2 regions of the Kitasatospora sp. NPDC048298 genome follow, and region 2 is predicted to be linked to the other one. Evidence: predicted binding sites of a transcription regulator. Region 2 holds the regulator's gene; the other holds the start of a gene.
What was found. The regulator HspR, encoded in region 2, represses chaperone genes until heat shock. The targets are predictions, from matches to a motif close to TTGAGNNNNNNNNNCTCAA.
Positions count from the first base shown of each region.

Region 1 (3,404 bases), on a different contig from region 2:
CGCCGTTCAGACCGGCCCGCTCCAGCTGGCGCGGGAGCAGGTGGTCCCGGGCGATGACGATCTTCTCGTCCTCGGTGTAGCCGTCCAGCCGGACCAGCTCCATCCGGTCGAGCAGCGGCTCGGGGATGGCCTCCAGCACGTTGGCGGTGGCGAGGAAGACGACGTCGGAGAGGTCGAGCTCGACCTCCAGGTAGTGGTCCCTGAAGGTGTGGTTCTGTGCCGGGTCCAGCACCTCCAGCAGGGCGGCCGCCGGGTCTCCCCGGTGGTCGGAGCCGACCTTGTCGATCTCGTCCAGCAGGACGACCGGGTTCATCGAGCCGGCCTCCTTGATCGCCCGCACCAGCCGGCCGGCCTGCGCGCCGACGTAGGTGCGCCGGTGGCCGCGGATCTCCGCCTCGTCCCGGACGCCGCCGAGCGCGACCCGGACGAAGGAGCGGCCCATGGCGCGGGCCACCGACTCGCCGAGCGAGGTCTTGCCGACGCCGGGCGGGCCGACCAGGGCCAGCACCGCGCCGCCCGCCCGCCGCCCACCGCCACCCTTCTCGGGATGGGCTTCGCCCTGCACCTCCTTGATGCCGCCGACCGGCCCGAGCCCCTGGTCGGCCCGGCGCTTGCGGACGGCCAGGTACTCGACGATCCGGTCCTTCACGTCGGCCAGGCCGGCGTGGTCGGCGTCCAGCACCGCGCGGGCGCCGGCGATGTCGTACGCGTCCTCGGTGCGCTCGTTCCAGGGCAGCTCCAGGACGGTGTCCAGCCAGGTGCGGATCCAGGAGCCCTCGGGAGACTGGTCGGAGGCGCGCTCCAGCTTGTCGACCTCCTTGAGCGCGGCCTCGCGGACCTTCTCGGGGAGGTCGGCGGCCTCGACCCGGGCGCGGTAGTCGCCCTCCTCGTCGGCGGCCTCGCCGTTCAGCTCGGCCAGTTCCTTGCGGACGGCCTCCAGCTGGCGGCGGAGCAGGAACTCCTTCTGCTGCTTGGCCACGCCCTCCTCGACGTCCTTGCGGATGGTGTCGTTGACCTCCTCCTCGGCGAGGTGGTCGCGCAGCAGGGTGAGCGCGTACTCCAGACGGGCGACCTGGTCGGCCTCCAGCAGCACCTTGAGCTTCTGCTCGGCGGTGGCGAAGGGCGCGTAGCCGATGTTGTCGGCGAGCTCGCCGACGACGTCGATCCGGTCGACCCGGTCGACGATCTGCCAGGCGCCGCGCTTGCGCAGCCACTGGGTGGACAGCGCCTTGTACTCCCTGACCAGCTCGGCGGCCCGGCCGGCCACCGGGGTGCCCACCGAGGACTCCCGGAACGGCGTGGTCTCCACCCAGAGGGCGGCGCCGGGGCCGGTGGTGCCGACCCCGATCCGGAGCCGGCGCACGGCGCGCACCAGCGCGGCCGACTGCAACAGCGTGTTGGGGCCGTCGGCCAGCCGGCCGACCTGCTCCACGGTGGCCAGCGTGCCGACCGCCGCGTACGAGCCGTCCACCCGCGGGACCAGCAGGACCTGCGGCTTGCCGTTGCCGGTGGCGGCGGCCCGGGCGGCCTCGACCGCGGCGCGCACCTCGGTGTCCTTCAGGTCCAGCGGGACCACCATGCCCGGCAGGACGACCTCGTCGTCGAGCGGCAGCACGGGCAGGGTGAGCGGTGTGGACGTCGATGCCATGATCTCTCCCCAGTCAGCGAACTTGAGTCGACCTGACTAAGGCCTGGCGGCCGCCGGATGTTCCCGACGCTCTGTTCGCTGTGAGCGAACGGGATGCGGTACGAAAAGCCCTTCCCGCGACCGCGTCAAAAGGAGGCCAAGAGGAGGCCAAGGACTCCTGGGGAAGTCCTGACAGACGAGCGCCCGAGCCTGGGTGAACCCCGACCGGGCGACGGCGTCAACGCACCGCCCGCACCCGCGCCGGCGCACCGCCGGGGGCCGTCGCGGCGACCGGACTCGGCCTGGACGGGCGCCGCTCGACCCGGCGCAGCCAGCGCCACAGCGCGACCCCGGTCAGCACCGCGGCCGGGTGCCCCACCCCGGTGATCACGTCCCGGTCGGAGGCGATCTGCTCGGCGATCATCAGCCCGGCACCGCCCAGCGCCAGCAGCCGCCCGCGCCAGGAGAGCAGCCCGGCCACCGCGCCCAGGCAGGCGAGCACGCCGTAGCTGACCCCGATGTCCAGGTAGTCCATCGCCTCGGGCGCCATCCGCCCGGTCTCCACCGCGGTGATCACCACACCCTGGGAGAGCAGCGTCGCGGCGACATGCCCGGCCGCGAACACCGCCGCCGCCCGGGCCGGACCGACCCTGCGCTCCAGCGGCGCGAGGGTGAGGGCGAATCCCCACAGGTACGGCATCCACACCTCGCCGGCCACCCAGAATCCGCTCAGCACAAGAGCGCGCAAAGGGTGCTGGAGCAGGTTGTGCCCGTCCGAACTGGACGCCTCCTGCAGACGCTGGACGAGTTCCGGATCGGCGAGCCTCGCGAAGGTCGTGGTGGCTCCCACGACGGCGAGGTATCCGATGGTGAAGGGCGTTCTCCGGGGTGTCGGCACCCGTTCCAGCAGCCATTCCACGACGCCGGCGCGCAGCCCAAGGCGGAGCATTCCGTACGGCGCCCCCGCGGCCCCGAACCCCTCGGCGCCCCGCCCGAGTCCCGCCATGCCGCCTCCGCTCCACGCCGCAGCCACCGACTCCTCGTCAGGTGCCCAACGTACCGGCGCGCGCCGCGGATTCCGCCCGGTCGGGTCTTGTCGCGGCCACGGTACGTCGAGGTTCTGAGAGGCACCTGGGAAAAGCCCGTGAAGACGGTCGCCGCGGCGGACCGCCGGATTCCCGACATTGGTCCAGACCTTCTCCCCCACAACGCGGCAACAGGGCCTCTGACCGGCGCCTTGGCGTCAACTGGACTGCATACGTACCGTTACGCAGAGAAAATTCGCCGGGTAAGGTATCGGCCCGTGCCCACTCGTGCAGTGGGTCCGAGGGCGGCCCGAGAGCCGGCCCACGGGCCGGAAACGTCCGGTCCACCTGCCGGGAAGCATCCGCTGTCCGTACGCTGCGAAGTGCGCGGGAGAAGTGGGCGGCCGACCATCCGTCCCCGTCTCCCGATCGCGCGGCGGGACGGCGGACCCGGCACAGTCCACGACGGAACAAGACTACGAGCGGAGCCCCGCCATCCCCACAGGTGGCCGGCCCGCAGCCCTGGGGGCGGTGGCGTGACCGTGACAGAAATCCAGCAGGACAACCAGCACACCGGTGGCACTGTGAGCAGCCAGCGCAGAGTACTGGTGGTGGAGGACGAGCCCACGATCGCCGAGTCGATCGCCGCCCGGCTGGGCGCCGAGGGCTTCAAGGTCGCCGTGGCCCACGACGGCCCCGGCGCGGTCGACGGCTTCCACACCTGGCAGCCGGACCTGGTCGTCCTCGACATC
Region 1 is NZ_JBICYZ010000002.1:189,939-193,342, forward strand. It holds gene lon (endopeptidase La) at 1-1,648, opposite strand, end outside; gene ACGF0D_RS02035 (rhomboid-like protein) at 1,866-2,633, opposite strand; gene ACGF0D_RS02040 (response regulator transcription factor) at 3,195-3,404, shown strand, end outside.
Region 1: the regulator HspR is predicted to act here: its motif matches at 1,671-1,689, upstream of lon (endopeptidase La).

Region 2 (3,404 bases):
CGACAGTGGGCACGCGGCTGTGAGCACCAGTGCGCTGACGGCTGTTGCCGACGACCTGCACTGGGGCTGAAATCCGGCCGTACGGCTCGATCGGGACGGGGCGGGCGTGAAGGCTGAGCCTTTCGCGCCCGGTGGGGCGGGATTCGGCGGCCGCCCTCAGCCCAGTTCCGGTCTCGTCGACCGGCCGAGCGCGTAGCCCAGCTGGAAGAGGGAGTCGACGTGGTACTCCTCCCTCAGTTCCGCGATGTGGCGCGCCAGGGTGCGCTCACTGATGCCCAGCCGTCGTGCGATGACCCGGTGGTTCGTCCCGGCGAGCATCAGGTCGATGATCGTCTGGCGCAGTCTGGAGACCACTTGTTGGGGGACGGAACGGTCCCCGTCGAATTCCAGGGCCCGGTTCCAGCTCCGCTCGAAGACCTCCTCGATGAGGAAGCTGACGATGGCCGGATCGTGGATGAACGCGGCCAGGTCGTCGTCCACCACCGGGATCACGGCCAGCTTGCGGTCCACGATGATCAGCCGGGCGTACGGCTCGTCCAGGGTGCGGAACTGCCACCCTTCCTCGGTCAGCTTCGCGACGTAGTCCCGGGTCGCCTGGTGGTAGCGGGTGCTCGCGTTGTAAATGGTGCGCATCGACGCGCCGTGGCGGAGAATCTCCAGGTCGCGCGCCAGGAAAGACGTCAGCATTTCCGCCGGGCGGGGTCCGCCGGGCTGCATGGACAGGCCTTCCGTGACTCCCGCGGCGGCCGACTGCTGAAGTCTCTGATTTATCCGCGCTTTCCCGTGGATGTATTCGATGGCCCCACCCGTCGTGTCGGGGGCGTGAAATGCCTCGGCGAGTTCACTGAGGTCGCCGGGCAGCGATACCGCTCTGGAGAGCAGATCGAGGGCCTGACGCTGCCAGGTGGAACTCAGACTGTCGGCGAGTTGGGCCGGATCGACCGCGAGCAAAGCGCCCGGTTCGTCGCTGTCGGGTATGAGCAGTCCGAGTTTCAACAATTCATCGAGGGCCGGGACACCGGCGGCCGGACACGCGCTCCGGGAGAGACGACCGTTCTCGTTGACGGCCTGCAGGTAGAGCTTTCGGGCGTCCTCGGACAGGACGCGCGATCCGCCGAATGCAGCCCCCGCGTGCTCTCGCCCACTCATCTCGGCTCCTAGTGTTGACCGGGAAGTAGTCAACGCGACTGTCGTCTTCTGTGGCAAGAATCCTAGGTGGCGCTGACCGGGTGCCTTGCCGCCCGCAGATCGACCGTGCCGGCCCGATAGAGCACTCTCTCACCAACACCGAGCCGCCGGCACCCCCCGAGAGGAGGGACCGGCGGCCGGTGGATGCGTCAGGTCAGCGCTTGGGACGCCAGACGACGAGCGCGCTGGACTGCGGGGTGGGGGGCTGGTACGGGACGAGGTCGCGGCGGTAGGACGCGTGGACGGCGGCCTCGCGCTGCTGGAGGGCGGTGGCGGCGCCTTCCAGCGAGTCGACCAGCTCCGCGACGCGGGACCGGAGGGCGGTGACCTGGTTCTCCAGCTCGATGATCCGCTTGATCCCCGCCAGGTTGATGCCCTCGTCCTGGGAGAGCCGCTGGACCTCGCGCAGCTGCTGGATGTCGCGCGCGGAGTAGCGGCGGCCCCGGCCGGCGGTGCGGTCGGGGCAGACCAGGCCGAGGCGGTCGTACTGGCGCAGGGTCTGCGGGTGCAGACCGGACAGTTCGGCGGCCACGGAGATGACGTACACCGGGGTGTCCTCGGTGAGCACGTACGTCGGCGGGGCCGCGGCGGCCCGGCGGGTGCGGCGGGCGCCGGCGCCGGGCAGGCCCTCGCCGAGGCCGGGGCCGATCGGGGTGTCGGGGTCGATCGGGTTCATCGGGGACATCTGGTCGTCACGCTCCCTTCGCCGCCCTGAACAGGTCGGCTCGCGGATCGTCGGAGGCGGTGGCCTCGCGGTACTGCTCCAGGGCGCTCAGCGCGTCGCCGGTGACGTGCTGCGGCACCACGACCTCGACGGTGACGAGGAGGTCGCCGCGGGTGCCGTCCTTGCGGGTGGCGCCCTTGCCGCGGGCGCGCATGGTGAGGCCGTTGGCGCTGCCCGGGGGCAGCTTGAGCTTCACGGCCGGGCCGTTCAGCGTGGGCACCTCGATGGTGGCGCCGAGCGCCGCCTCGGGGAAGGCGACCGGGACGGTGACGGTGAGGTTGTCGCCCTTGCGGCCGAACACCGGGTGCGGGTCGACGTGCACGGTGACGTAGAGGTCGCCGGGCTGCCCGCCGCGCTCGCCCTGGGCGCCCTTGCCCTTGAGCCGGATGCGCTGGTCGGCCTGGACGCCGGCCGGGATCCGGACCTGCATGGTGCGGGCCGAGCTGGCGCGGCCGCTGCCGTGGCAGTCGGGGCACGGGTCGTCGACGATCATGCCCCGGCCGCGGCAGTCCTTGCACGGCTCGGAGAGCGCGAAGGCGCCCTGGCCGCGGCTGACGGTGCCCGCGCCGACGCAGGTCGGACAGACCCGCGGGGTGGTGCCGGCCTTGGCCCCGGTGCCGTTGCAGCCGCGGCAGGGGGCCTGGCTGGTCATCCGCAGCGGGACGGTCGCGCCGTCCACCGCCTCCTCGAAGGAGAGCGTCACCTCGGTCTCGACGTCGGCGCCGCGCCGGGGCTGGGCCTGGCGGGTGCCGCCGCGGTTGAAGAGGCCGCCGAAGACGTCCCCGAGGCCGCCGCCACCGCCACCGCCGGCGCCCTGGCTGCCGCTGAAGAGGTCGCCGAAGTCGAAGCTGTAGCTGCCCGTGCCGCCGGGGCCGCCGGCCCGGAAGCCGCCGTTGGCGAAGAGGCTGCGGGCCTCGTCGTACTCCTTGCGGCGCTTCTCGTCGGAGAGGACGTCGTACGCCTCGGAGATGTCCTTGAACCGCTCCTCGGACTTGGCGTCACCCTTGTTGGCGTCGGGGTGGAACTCGCGCGCGAGCTTGCGGTAGGTCTTCTTGATCTCGGTGGCGGTGGCGTCCTTGGGCACGCCGAGGACCTTGTAGTAGTCCTTCTCGACAAAGTCCTTGCCACTCATGCGTCCACCTCGCTGTGCTCGGCAGCCGCTGAGCGGTTCACGCGCCTCTCGATTGTTCGCTCGCTGCGCTCGCTCACGGCTCCCGCCACCTCCCGAGTTCCATCGTCACAGAGCTGTCAACAGCCGCTGGGTGTACGACCGTTGACAGAGCGCTGCGGAGCCGGCCGCCGTACTGGCCGGCGTACGACTCCGCAGCGCACTGGTTGTCAGCTGTCACAGGTTGTCAGCTGTCCGAGCCACCGTCGGACTTGTCCTTGTCGGTGGACTTCGCCTCGGCGCCCGGGGACGCCTGGCTGCCGGGCTGGGGCTCGGCGACGGCCACCATCGCCGGGCGGATGATCCGCTCGCCGATGCGGTAGC
Region 2 is NZ_JBICYZ010000066.1:36,485-39,888, reverse strand. It holds gene ACGF0D_RS34755 (hypothetical protein) at 157-1,149, opposite strand; gene ACGF0D_RS34750 (heat shock protein transcriptional repressor HspR) at 1,343-1,873, opposite strand; gene dnaJ (molecular chaperone DnaJ) at 1,881-3,044, opposite strand; gene grpE (nucleotide exchange factor GrpE) at 3,268-3,404, opposite strand, start outside.